DNA from 4 places in the Serratia sp. K1WW1 genome. Region 1 is predicted to be linked to each of the others. Evidence: predicted binding sites of a transcription regulator. Region 1 holds the regulator's gene; each other region holds the start of a gene.
The links. Region 1 encodes LexA, which represses DNA repair genes until DNA is damaged. Its sites were predicted from a motif close to TNCTGTATGTACATACAGNA; they were not measured.

Region 1 (3,127 bases):
GTGCCAGCAGGCGGCGCAGATCCCCACGCCAGGCAGTGCGCAGCATCACCAGCGAAATCCCCCGCATGCGTAGTACCCGCCATGCCAACCACAAACCCAGCAACAGCGTGGCGTACTCCGCAATCACCGTGGCAGCCGCGGCCCCCTGCACGTTCCAACCCAGCCCCATCACCAGCCAGATATCCAGCACGATGTTCAGCAGGTTACCGACAATCAACAGGATCACCGGCGCCCTAACGTACTGAACTCCCAGCAACCAACCGAGCAGCACCATATTGGCCAACGCCGCCGGGGCGCTCAGCCAGCGGATCTCCAAAAATAGCCTGGCCTGTACCAAGACTTCCCGATCGCCCCCCACAATGTTCAGCGCCAAGGTGATCAACGGGGCTCGCAACAGCACAATCGCCAGCCCGGCCACCAGCGCCAACAATAACGGCTGCATAAAGGCGCGAGCCAGCCGGTAGGGATCTTGCGCCCCCAGCGCCTGCGCCGTCAGCCCGGTGGTACTCATACGCAGGAACAGCAACAACATAAACAGGAAGCTGGTGGCCATTGACCCCACCGCGACTCCGCCAAGGTAGCTAGGGCTATCGAGATGGCCGATAACGGCAGTATCCACCAGGCCAAGCAAGGGGACGGTAATATTGGAGAAGATCATCGGCAACGCCAGACGCCACAGAGCTTTGTCGGTGTCACTGGTGAAGGCAGAAAGCAGGCGCATGGCGATATGTTCCCGTACAAGCATGGATTTTAGCGTAGCTTAGAAATGACCTCGCCCCAGAGTTGGGGCGAGGTTTGCCGTTTTAAAGGGCTGTAATACGAGGTAAAGCGGTTAGATCCAGTCGCCGTTGCGGATCACACCCACCGCCAGGCCTTCGATGGTGAAGTTCTGCTGGCGCAGATCGACCACGATCGGTTGAAATTCGCTGTTTTCTGGCAGCAGTTCGACGACGTTACCGTGCTTCTTCAGGCGTTTGACCGTGACCTCATCTTCAATGCGGGCCACGACGACCTGGCCGTTGCGTACGTCTTGAGTCTTATGCACTGCCAGCAGATCGCCATCCAGGATGCCGATGTCGCGCATCGACATGCCGCTAACGCGCAGCAGGAAATCGGCATTAGGCTTGAACAGTGAAGGATCCACCTTATAGTGCCCTTCAATGTGTTGCTGAGCCAACAAAGGTTCACCGGCAGCCACACGGCCCACCAGAGGTAATCCCTCTTCATCTTCCATCAGCAAGCGGATACCGCGTGATGCACCGGAGATGATCTCGATAACGCCTTTGCGAGCCAGTGCTTTCAAGTGCTCTTCTGCAGCATTTGGTGAGCGGAACCCCAGACGCATTGCGATCTCGGCACGCGTCGGTGGCATGCCCGTTTGCGAAATATGATCGCGAATCAGGTCGTAGACCTCTTGCTGTCTGGTAGTTAGTGCTTTCATTCCGCCCCCTGTTTGTTTATACAGTCTTGCTGTGAGTATATACAGCTAAGTCTGGATTGGGAACCGAAGAATAAATAAAAATCAGCAGGTAGCGAGCGTGATCGCAACGATACCCGCTGGTTTTCACGCCAAATGCTGCCAAAGTACCGAAGCCCAAACGAACAGCGCCAGAATGATTGCTAGCGATACCGCCGCCGAGCCCATATCTTTGGCCCGCCCGGAAAGCTCGTGATATTCCGTACCCACGCGATCGACAACGGCCTCAATCGCGCTGTTGAGGATTTCGACAATCATCACCAGCAGCACCGAGCCGATCAACAAAATGCGCGCTATCGCCCCCACATCCAGCCAAACCGCCACGATGATAGCCACCACCGTAGCCACCAGTTCCTGGCGGAATGCGGCTTCGTTCTGCCAGGCAGCGGTTAAACCTTTATAGGAATAGCCTGCCGCTTTAATGATACGCGTCAGGCCAGTTGCTTGATTTGCCATAGTTAAGAACGCCTTTCTCCAAGATGGATCATGTACCCGTCGTGTTGCAGCCGCAACGTTCCAGACAGATTTGCCAGCCCAATCACATTTTTATCGCAGCGCAGTATACAGCAAGGTTGGAATACCTTAATCACCTAGCTATGTCGTACCAATGCCGCGAGCGTATGAGTGCGCCAGAGCGGCCAATTTGATATCCATCAGGTATAATTCAACTATGTACTTCCATTGCCGTGAACGGCCGTGGATTTCCCAACGCCACAGATCTGCTACCCGGTTTCTGGTATGCTTGCGGCGAATTGCTAACAAGAGGCTTCACGTTGTCATGTCAGGTTGGCGTAAAATCTATTATAAGATATTGAACTTACCACTAAAAATGTTGGTAAGAAGTAAGGTTATCCCTTCAGATCCGGTCACGGAGTTAGGGTTGGATCCCTCACGACCGATTTTGTATGTTTTACCTTATAATTCCAAGGCGGATTTACTCACTTTGCGCACCCAGTGTCTGGCGCAAGATCTGCCCGATCCCCTTAACCCGTTGGAAATCGATGGCACCGTGCTGCCAAGCTACGTGTTTATCCACGATGGCCCACGCCTGTTCCGTTATTACACGCCCAAAGAAGAATCGGTAAAACTGTTCCACGATTATCTGGATCTGCACCGCAGCAACCCGGATCTCGATATCCAGATGTTGCCGGTTTCAGTGATGTTTGGCCGCTCCCCTGGGCGCGAAGGCCACGGCACGCCGCACCTGCGCCTGCTGAATGGCGTACAGAAGTTCTTCGCTGTACTGTGGCTGGGGCGCGACAGCTTTGTCCGTTTCTCCAACACCGTGTCCCTACGCCGGATGGCGACCGAGCACGGCACCGATAAGACCATCGCGCAAAAACTGGCCCGTGTCGCACGCATGCACTTCGCACGCCAGCGCCTGGCCGCCGTTGGGCCAAGCCTACCTGCCCGTCAGGATCTGTTCAAAAAGCTGTTAGCCTCCAAGGCGATTGAAAAAGCGATCGAAGACGAAGCGCGCAGCAAAAAGATCTCCCACGAAAAGGCCCAGCAGAACGCAATTGCGCTGATGGAAGAGATTGCCGCCGATTTCTCCTATGAAACGGTACGCCTGTCCGACCGCGTGTTGAGCTGGACCTGGAACCGGCTGTATCAGGGTATCAACGTCACCAACGCTGAGCGTGTGCGTCA
Region 2 (3,127 bases), 2.7 Mb from region 1:
TTGTTGTTCTTGCGAATACTCTTCGCCATAGCGCTGGCTTTGCTGTTCGGCAAAGGCTTGACGCAGTGCAGCTTCTTGCAGGACTTCATCTTCTTCCTGCGGGTTGCTGAACGGTTGTGGCTGAGGTTCATCCCCACGGTTGCGCTGCTCCTGCTCCGCGATCCGCTGCGAAGGCAGCTTGATACCGTAGGAGGCCAGCTCGCGCCGGGTTGGAATACGCACCGGATTTGGCCGTGGCAGTTCCGGGCCGATGCCCTGCTTGATCTGCGAGCTCGCATCACTGGTGGCAGTAAACGCAGGCATGAAGGTGTTGTTCACCGCGCCGGCGGTTGCTGCGGCTGCGGCAACCGCCGCTGGCTTCACTACCTCTCTGGCGCTGAAACCCGTCGAGCCAATGACATCGTCGCTATCCCGCTGAGCCGCAGAGAAATCAAACGGTGACGGCTCTGGTTTTGGCGTAACGGGGGTCTGCCAGTCACCCAGGCGCGGCTCATGTTCCTCACGATAAGGCTCCGTTACGCGCGTCGTTCTCGGTGCCGGGGTCTCTTCTGGCAGTTCAAACGAATACAGCGGCGGCGTGTCTTGTGGTTGCGCAGGGGTTAATGGGTGCTGATTGATGGAAGCAGGCACTGCCGGGGCCACGGTGACCGGAGCCTGAACGGCCGCTTTCGGCATGACCGGGATATCGGTAACGACCGGCGCTGGCTCGGCAAGCGGGAGGTCATCATCGCTGGCACGCAACCCACTCAATAAAGGATCTGCGGCATCTTGCGCTTCTTCTTCGGCGGTTTCGGTCACGGAAGAGGCAGAGAACAACGCGTCGTCCTCATCTACTGCCATAGCAGCAGGTGCCACAGGTTGGCCGCTTTCTTCGCGATCGTCGAACACGATATCGTCATCGTCGTGATAGCGGTCTTCACGGCGTGAACGGTTAGTCATAAAGGTAGCGGCGCCCAGCACGACACCACCAATTTTTTCCGCAATCACCAGCCATGACCAACCGGTGAACAGGGTCAGCCCCACCGCCCAAATGCCGAGCAGCGCCAAAGTGGCGCCAATGCCGTTAAACCACGGCAACATGGCATTGCTTAGCAGGCTGCCAATCACCCCGCCGGAAGCGAAGTAATAGAGATCGTCAACGTTCAACGCCGCCAGGCCACACGAGGTAAGCACCAGCGCCAATGTGCCGATCAAACGTAACGAGAGCCCAAAGAAATCGACATAATCGCCGTTATCGCGCCGACGGTAACCAGACAGGCACAACACCAGCATAATCGGTGGGATCGCATAGGCAAGGACCCCAAAGGTGAAGAACAACGTGTCGGCCAACCATGCGCCTACCCCACCGCCCAGATTGTGGATAGGCTCATGCCAGGCAGTTTGCGACCAACTAGGATCGGAAGGATTGAAACTGACCAACGCAGCCATAAGGTAAACGGCAAAAATTGCCACCACGATCAACACAGCCTCGAGCAAACGCCGCCCACTGCTGAGTTTTTTCAGGGTAACTTCTTTATCTTCTGTGTATTCCTGGCTCAAGAAAGGCACTCCAGGTTCCTGTTGACGGATAGAGTAACGGCGCCGAGAAGTTTCCCCGGCGCCAAAACTGTATGAATAAACAGGAGTGTAACGAATTTAATCAGGTTTTGCACCTGCACCTTACCGTGTTTTGATAACCAGACGGTTACTCTGTTTGACTTCTTCCATCACGACGTAAGTACGGGTGTCATTAACCCCCGGTAAACGCAACAGAGTTTCGCCCAACAGCTTACGATAAGCTGACATATCTGGCACACGGGTTTTCAACAGATAGTCGAAATCACCGGAAACCAGATGACACTCCTGAATTTCTTCAAGTTTTTGCACCGCAGAGTTGAATTGCTCAAACACATCCGGCGCACCGCGGTTCAACGTGATTTCCACGAAGACCAGCAGGGAAGCATCCAGATAATGCGGGTTAAGCAATGCGGTATACCCATGAATAAAGCCTTGACGCTCAAGACGGCGCACACGCTCCAAACAAGGGGTTGGGGATAACCCCACGCGCTTTGAAAGCTCGACGTTCGAAATACGCCCATCCTTCTGCAACTCATTGAGGATGTTGCGATCGATACGGTCGAGATCTTTACCCGGGCGTTTTTTAGTATCTACCATTATTATTGTCTCTCTTATGTTCTTCCCTGCACTTGCCACACCCTAGCCAACGTCAATGTGCAAGGATTTGTTCCAAGCGAAGACCCGATGCCAGTGTTAAGCGGTTCATCCCCCTGAGGGAACAGGATACGTAATACCAACCGCCCTTGTGCTTCGTCACTATTTGTCACTACCATCTTCCGCCGTTGCCCAGCCTGTCTGTCACCTCTGGGCAACGAATTCAAATGATTTACGTTCAGAAATCCATCAACCCCGTCAGGGCAAACCCTCCCTCACCCGTCGCGCCCCGACAATATTCTGCCTGGGTGGCGAAAATGCCTACGATTTGCAGCTGACACGGGGTTAATTTCTTCTTCCAATGATGTTTTCGCAAATGCGCAGCGGATTGTCAAAGTAAAAGAACTAAAATCAGTAGAACGTACCGCCAGCAAAACTGAGCACCTGATTTTTTATTAGGAATCTCCCCTACCCGAAATCGGGTAGTTACCCACATAAACCCGACAAAAAACGCATTTTTAACCCATTGCTGTACAAAATTATCGCTGCCGTTACTCCTCCCTGCACAAGGATAAAATCGCGGCCGATAGGCGCTGGTTATCAAACAAATCGGTAACAACATCCCCTGGCGCTTTTTTTACTGCCGCATTTTCCCTACAATCGGTTTCATTGTCCGCCATTGTGGGAAACGAGGTTATTCATGGGCACGGCTAAACATAGCAAATTATTGATCCTGGGCTCTGGCCCGGCTGGCTACACCGCAGCGGTTTATGCAGCGCGCGCGAACCTGAACCCGGTATTGATCACCGGTATGGAGCAAGGCGGTCAGCTGACCACCACCACCGAAGTCGAGAACTGGCCAGGCGACGCCGAAGGTTTGACCGGCCCCGCGCTGATGGAGCGGATGCGTGAGCACGCAGAAAAGTTCGACACCAAGATCGTGTTTGACCATATCAACAGCGTCGATCTGCAGAAC
Region 3 (3,127 bases), 2.8 Mb from region 1:
GGGCCCGAAGGGTGCAGGTGCCTGAACAAAAATGATAGAGTGGCGAAAACATTTTCTTTTACTGGTGCTGCAGGAGTTAATTGTTAATGGCTTATTCGCAACGCATAGCAACCGCAATTTTTGATATGGACGGTCTATTGATCGACTCTGAACCGCTGTGGTTACAGGCAGAAATGGATATATTCAGCTCATTGGGGCTGGATCTGTCAGATCGTCACAAACTGCCGGATACGCTGGGTTTACGCATCGATCTGGTGGTACGAATGTGGTTCCAGGCCATGCCGTGGCAAGGGCCTTCTCAGGAGGAGGTGGCTGGCCGCATTATCGAGCGGGCCATAGAATTGGTACGGGAAAAGCGCCCGTTGCTGCCTGGGGTGCAGCAGGCACTGGAACTGTGCCGTAGCCTGGATTTAAATATTGGGCTGGCCTCCGCCTCTCCGTTACATATGCAGCAGCAGGTGCTGAAGATGTTCGATCTGGAGAGCTATTTCGATCAGTTGGTTTCAGCCGAATACCTGCCGTACAGCAAACCGCACCCGGAAGTCTATTTGATCGCCGCCGAACGCCTGGGCAGCGATCCACAGCACTGCATTACTCTGGAAGACTCCTTCAACGGTATGATTGCCACCAAAGCGGCGCGTATGAAATCGATCGTGATCCCTGCGCACGAATACAGCCAGGATCCGCGCTGGGCCTTGGCCGACCTTAAACTGCAAAGCCTCGAACAGTTGACTGCCACCCATCTGGCCTGATCTTGACGGCATCGGCCCCGCCGGTGCCTTTTCCCTCCCCCTGCACTCGCAAAATAAATAAAACACCATTTCATTTTTATTGAATTAAGACACCATTCAAATTATGCTAGTCGCATAAAGAAAACACCGGGCAATTAGGTGACACTGTCACTGCCACGCGGTTGCCATCGAAAGCCCGGTGCTTTCTTCCCTCACGGCAAGAGAGCAAAGCTATGATTCTGAATTCCTTCGACTTAACGGGCAAAGTGGCGCTGATCACCGGCTGTAATACCGGCCTGGGGCAAGGCATTGCGATTGGGTTGGCGCAGGCCGGTTGCGACATTATCGGCGTGAACCGCAGTCAGCCCCTCGAGACCATGAGCAAAGTCACCCAGACTGGGCGTCGATTCCTGAATCTGAACGCCGATCTCGGCAATATCGACACCATCCCTTCTCTGCTAGCCACCGCCGTTGAGGCGTTTGGCAGAATCGATATCCTGGTGAACAACGCAGGAATTATCCGCCGTGAAGACGCCCTGAATTTCAGTGAACAAGACTGGGATGAGGTGATGGACGTCAATATCAAGACCCTGTTCTTTATGGCACAGGCGGTGGCCAAACAGTTCATCAGCCAGGGCAGCGGCGGTAAAATTATCAATATTGCTTCGATGCTTTCTTTCCAGGGCGGCATTCGCGTACCGTCTTACACCGCGTCGAAAAGCGCGGTACTCGGCATCACCCGGCTATTGGCCAACGAGTGGGCACAATACCAGATTAACGTTAACGCAATTGCGCCGGGCTATATGGCCACCAACAACACCCAGCAACTACGTACCGATGAAGACCGCAACCAGCAGATCCTTGAGCGCATCCCCGCAGGGCGCTGGGGCACGCCGGATGACTTGATGGGCCCGATCGTCTTCCTTGCCTCGGCAGCGTCCGACTACGTTAATGGCTACACGCTCGCGGTAGACGGTGGCTGGCTAGCTCGCTGATCTCCACAGCAAACATATCCTTCCTCCGAATTTGAGCGGGCGCAGCATTAGCAGCGCCCCTACATTACCAGTCTTCCTGTATACCTCGCCCGTCATAAACACCGTTTCAACCCTTTGTAAAACGGCGTTAAATTAACAACTCGTTACAGGGTAACCGCTTCCGTAACTGTAAAAATTCCCATATACTGGATAAATTAACAGTTTATTGGCCGGAATATAGCAACATGACCGCGGAAGGACATCTCATATTCTCTGTTGCCTGCGCGATCTTTGCCAAGAAAGCGGAGGTGACACCTGTGCTCGCCGCTGGCGATTGGTGGCACATCATTCCCGCCGCGCTACTGACGTCACTGCTACCCGATATCGATCACCCTAAATCCATCCTGGGCCAGCGCCTGCGCTGGATAGCCATCCCGATATCTCGCGCCTTTGGTCACCGCGGTTTCACCCATAGCCTGCTGGCGATCGTCGGCGGTATGTGGCTATTTCAGCTAGAAGTGCCGCGCGGTTGGCCCATCCCCGCAGACGTGTTGCACGCCATGATAATCGGTTATTTCAGCCACCTGCTGGCCGATATGCTCACCCCTGCCGGCGTGCCGTTGCTTTGGCCCTGCCGCTGGCGTTTCTGCCTGCCAATATTGAACTCACAAAAAGGCAACCAGCTGGAGCGGGTACTGTGTATCGTTTTGGTGGCTTTCGCCATCTACTGGCAAGGGGATTACACCTTTCCCGTGCAGTCGTATTTTGAGCAAATAAAAAATATCCGACTGTGATCACAAAAAATCGTCTATTTTCCCGCCTTTTCGCTCATTACATCGACGATTTCAAGACAAAAGTTATATTAAATTCTTTTTAGATATAAGTGCGCTTCATCGCAAACTGTTACGATATTTACATCGCATTACATCGGTGCTTGGCACCTTTGATTATAAAAAAACAAGATTGGAGACATTGGGGATGAATCTACCGCTCGTATTAAACGTGCTGGTTTTTGCCGCCCTCCTTTTGCTGTTGGCGCAAACCCGTCATAAGCAATGGAGTCTGGCTAAAAAAGTGCTGGTCGGTCTGGTACTTGGTGTGGTGTTCGGTTTGGCACTGCAACTGGTTTACGGCTCGGACAACCCGGTACTGAAAGCGTCTATCGGCTGGTTTAACATCGTCGGTAACGGCTATGTACAACTGCTGCAAATGATCGTGATGCCGCTGGTTTTCGCCTCTATCCTGAGCGCGGTAGCCAAGTTGCACAACGCTTCCTCGCTGGGCAAAATCAGCTTCCTGACCATTGGTACCCTACTGTTTACCACGCTGATTGCCGCACTGGTGGGCGTATTGGTCACCAACCTGTTTGGGCTGACCGCAGAGGGTCTGGTCCAGGGCACACAAGAAACGGCTCGTTTGTCG
Region 4 (3,127 bases), 620 kb from region 1:
AGACTGTAGGGATTCTGGATCGATACGATGCGCGGCAGTTCGTGTTTTTCTGCCAGTTGCAGGTAACGCATCACGCCCCAAGGGGTTTCGTTAGAGACGCCGATATAGCGAATTTTGCCGGCGCGGACCTGCTCGGTTAGCGCTTCCAGGGTTTCCAACAGCGGGATGGTGGCTTTCTCATCGGTGTACTGATAATTGAGCTTGCCGAAACAGTTGGTGGTGCGCTGCGGCCAGTGTAGCTGGTACAGATCCAGATAATCGGTATTTAACCGTTTCAGGCTGGCATCCAGGGCGGCGCGGATATTTTTGCGATCCAACGCCTGCTGTGGGCGGATCCCAGCATCATTACCCCGGATCGGCCCGGAGACCTTGCTTGCCAGCACGATTTTATCGCGGTTGCCGCGCGCTTTGATCCAACTGCCAATGTATTGCTCTGTCAGCCCCTGGGTTTCCGGGCGCGGCGGCACTGGATACATCTCTGCGGTATCAATCAGGTTGATGCCAGCGGCTAATGCATAATCCAGCTGTGCGTGGGCATCGGCTTCGCTGTTTTGTTCGCCAAAGGTCATGGTGCCCAGTCCCAGCACGCTCACTTCTAAAGAACTGTGGGGAATACGGTGGTATTGCATTAACGGCCTTCCTTCAATGTTAGCGCTTACGGGCGTGATGCCCGGTAAAACAGAAGCCAGAGATCCAACGGCGTAACACGCCTTACTTGACTATAACCAAGCTAAGAAGATGGTGAAAGAGGAATATAACTGCCGGGGGTAGGGCTAAACCCCTGATTGATAATCCGTCAGGGGTCAGGATGGTGCGGGGCTGGGATCAACGCTCGATAACCTGCGAGACCCGATCGCCGTTAATCTGGCGCTGGTTGCCTTGCTCGTCCTGATAGCTGATCAGGCCGGTATCCTTATCGATTTTAGGCTTACCCTGCGTGAGGATCATATTGCCATCTTTGGTGGCCATCACATAGTCGCTGGAACAGCCTGCTAATCCGGCGACCATCATCAGGGCGGAAATAGCCATTACCCACTTTTTCATGCCGAACACCTTATATACCTGGATTAATTGTCTTAATAGAGTAGCAAACTCTGCCAAAGATGGCTTTCGGACGTATCCCATCTGTGTAAGGAGAAATGACGGTGAAATCAGGGGGCGCAGTGCTAATCAAAGCGTAAAGTGCCTGGCCAGCAGCGCCCGGGTGAAGTTTTTCTTCAGATAGAAGCCGCGCGGCAAGGTGAGGATCGGTTGGCCCTGTTCGCCGGTGGCTTCGGTCAGTGCCTTGTTGTTGGCCGCTTTTGGCCGCAGCTGTAGCACTTCGCCATGGCGGGCAGTGATCCGCTCAACCTGGCCGAGCACGATAAGATCCATCAGTTCTTCCCAATCCCGGCGCAGCATCTCGGTTTCTTCCTGATTGGGCTGCCACAGCAGCGGGGAACCTACGCGGCGCTGTGCCAATGGGATTTGTCGTTCACCCTCCACCGGGATCCACAGCACGCGTGCCAGCTTGTGGCGTACGTGGCTGCTTTCCCAAGTGACGCCGCTATTGCCTGTCAGTGGGGCTACGCAGACGAAAGTGGTTTCCAGCGGGTTACCGGCGGCGTCGACCGGGATGGTTTTCAACTCAATGCCCAGCTCTGGGAAATCCTGTTCAGGCTTGCTGCCCGCCATGGCGCCCAGATAGAGCTCCAGCAGCATGCCGACCCAACCTTTATCCCGTTTGAGATCCTTGGGAATGCTGACCTGGGCACGAGCTGCCAGTTCACCAAGGTTAAAGCCAGCCAGCGCCTGGGCACGGGCTAATAATTGCTGCTCGTTTTCTGGCGGCAGCGGGGATAAACACGCCATAAATCAGACCTATGCATTATGGTTAAAAAATGTACCGAATTTACTCACAGCCTTAAAAGGGAAAAGCAGGCTGGGGAAAACAACAATAGTAGCATGATTTTGCATGACTTTTTGGCTACCCAATCGCGGTAGAAAAATTTCAATGCGGGGTTGTGCACCTGTAGCCACCGACAATAAACAGGATCTTACACCTATTTATCCACAGATTTCTGGGATAACCCAACTTTTTGCCGATCACTGGTTTGATTTACAGCCTTGACGCGGGGCATTTTTTACGAATTTGGCGGTTTTATAGGTCACTGGGTATAATAATCTGTGGATAAAAACCGCATTGGTTGATCTTTCGCCAGAGAAAGATCCAAAGCGTGCATAGATCACATTTTTACCCTGTTCATAACTGTGTTTAAGTTATTATTACATTGTATTTAAAGGAATAATAAAAAATTAAAAATACGGCGGATTTTAAGTTCAATCGAGTTTTCCCGGCTTATCCCTAGAGTTCTTCACACACCTATCCACAGAAAAAGTGAATAAAACCGCCCTGGAATCGCGTTACATGTTTATAACTTTGCCATTATCTGTGAGTTATCCCAATGTTATCCGTACGACGGCGCTGCAAAGCAGTGGTTTACCGCCTGTGGCTTGTGTGAAACAATCAGGTTATCAATACGAATTTATGCTTATCGAGGTAGTCCGGTGATCGATGATGATGGCTACCGCCCGAATGTTGGTATCGTAATCTGTAATCGTCAGGGGCAGGTCCTATGGGCCCGCCGTTACGGTCAGCACTCCTGGCAGTTTCCCCAAGGGGGAATAAACCCTGGCGAAACGCCTGAGCAGGCGATGTACCGTGAGCTGTTCGAAGAAGTGGGGCTGAGTAAAAAGGATGTGCGTATCCTGGCCTCAACCCGCAACTGGTTGCGCTATAAATTGCCAAAACGTTTGGTGCGTTGGGACACAAAGCCGGTTTGTATCGGCCAAAAGCAGAAATGGTTTCTGCTGCAGTTAATGTGCAATGACGCGGATATCAACATGCAGCGCAGCAGTACGCCGGAGTTTGACGGCTGGCGTTGGGTGAGCTTCTGGTATCCGGTGCGCCAGGTGGTGTCGTTTAAACGCGACGTGTACCGCCGGGTTATGAAAGAGTTTGCCGCAACCGTCATGCCTATGCAGGAACTGGCAGCGCAGCGGCAGCCTCCTGCTTATCGCCGAAAGAGAGGTTAAGTCAAACCGACTATGCTCACGCGCTTGCGAGAAATTGTTGAGAAAGTGGCCG

Region 2: the regulator LexA is predicted to act here: its motif matches at 1,605-1,624, upstream of ACX9GU_RS17300 (DNA translocase FtsK 4TM domain-containing protein).
Region 3: the regulator LexA is predicted to act here: its motif matches at 1,910-1,929, upstream of ACX9GU_RS15325 (metal-dependent hydrolase).
Region 4: the regulator LexA is predicted to act here: its motif matches at 1,884-1,903, upstream of mutH (DNA mismatch repair endonuclease MutH).

Annotation. Positions count from the first base shown of each region.
Region 1 is NZ_CM147697.1:565,834-568,960, reverse strand. It holds gene dinF (MATE family efflux transporter DinF) at 1-721, opposite strand, end outside; gene lexA (transcriptional repressor LexA) at 833-1,441, opposite strand; gene ACX9GU_RS02570 (diacylglycerol kinase) at 1,565-1,933, opposite strand; gene plsB (glycerol-3-phosphate 1-O-acyltransferase PlsB) at 2,256-3,127, shown strand, end outside.
Region 2 is NZ_CM147697.1:3,822,281-3,825,407, forward strand. It holds gene ACX9GU_RS17300 (DNA translocase FtsK 4TM domain-containing protein) at 1-1,539, opposite strand, end outside; gene lrp (leucine-responsive transcriptional regulator Lrp) at 1,660-2,154, opposite strand; gene trxB (thioredoxin-disulfide reductase) at 2,852-3,127, shown strand, end outside.
Region 3 is NZ_CM147697.1:3,384,532-3,387,658, forward strand. It holds gene hxpB (hexitol phosphatase HxpB) at 87-752, shown strand; gene kduD (2-dehydro-3-deoxy-D-gluconate 5-dehydrogenase KduD) at 965-1,726, shown strand; gene ACX9GU_RS15325 (metal-dependent hydrolase) at 1,951-2,499, shown strand; gene ACX9GU_RS15330 (L-cystine transporter) at 2,684-3,127, shown strand, end outside.
Region 4 is NZ_CM147697.1:1,183,797-1,186,923, forward strand. It holds gene ACX9GU_RS05295 (NADP(H)-dependent aldo-keto reductase) at 1-629, opposite strand, end outside; gene ACX9GU_RS05300 (YgdI/YgdR family lipoprotein) at 826-1,044, opposite strand; gene mutH (DNA mismatch repair endonuclease MutH) at 1,171-1,851, opposite strand; gene rppH (RNA pyrophosphohydrolase) at 2,548-3,075, shown strand; gene ptsP (phosphoenolpyruvate--protein phosphotransferase) at 3,088-3,127, shown strand, end outside.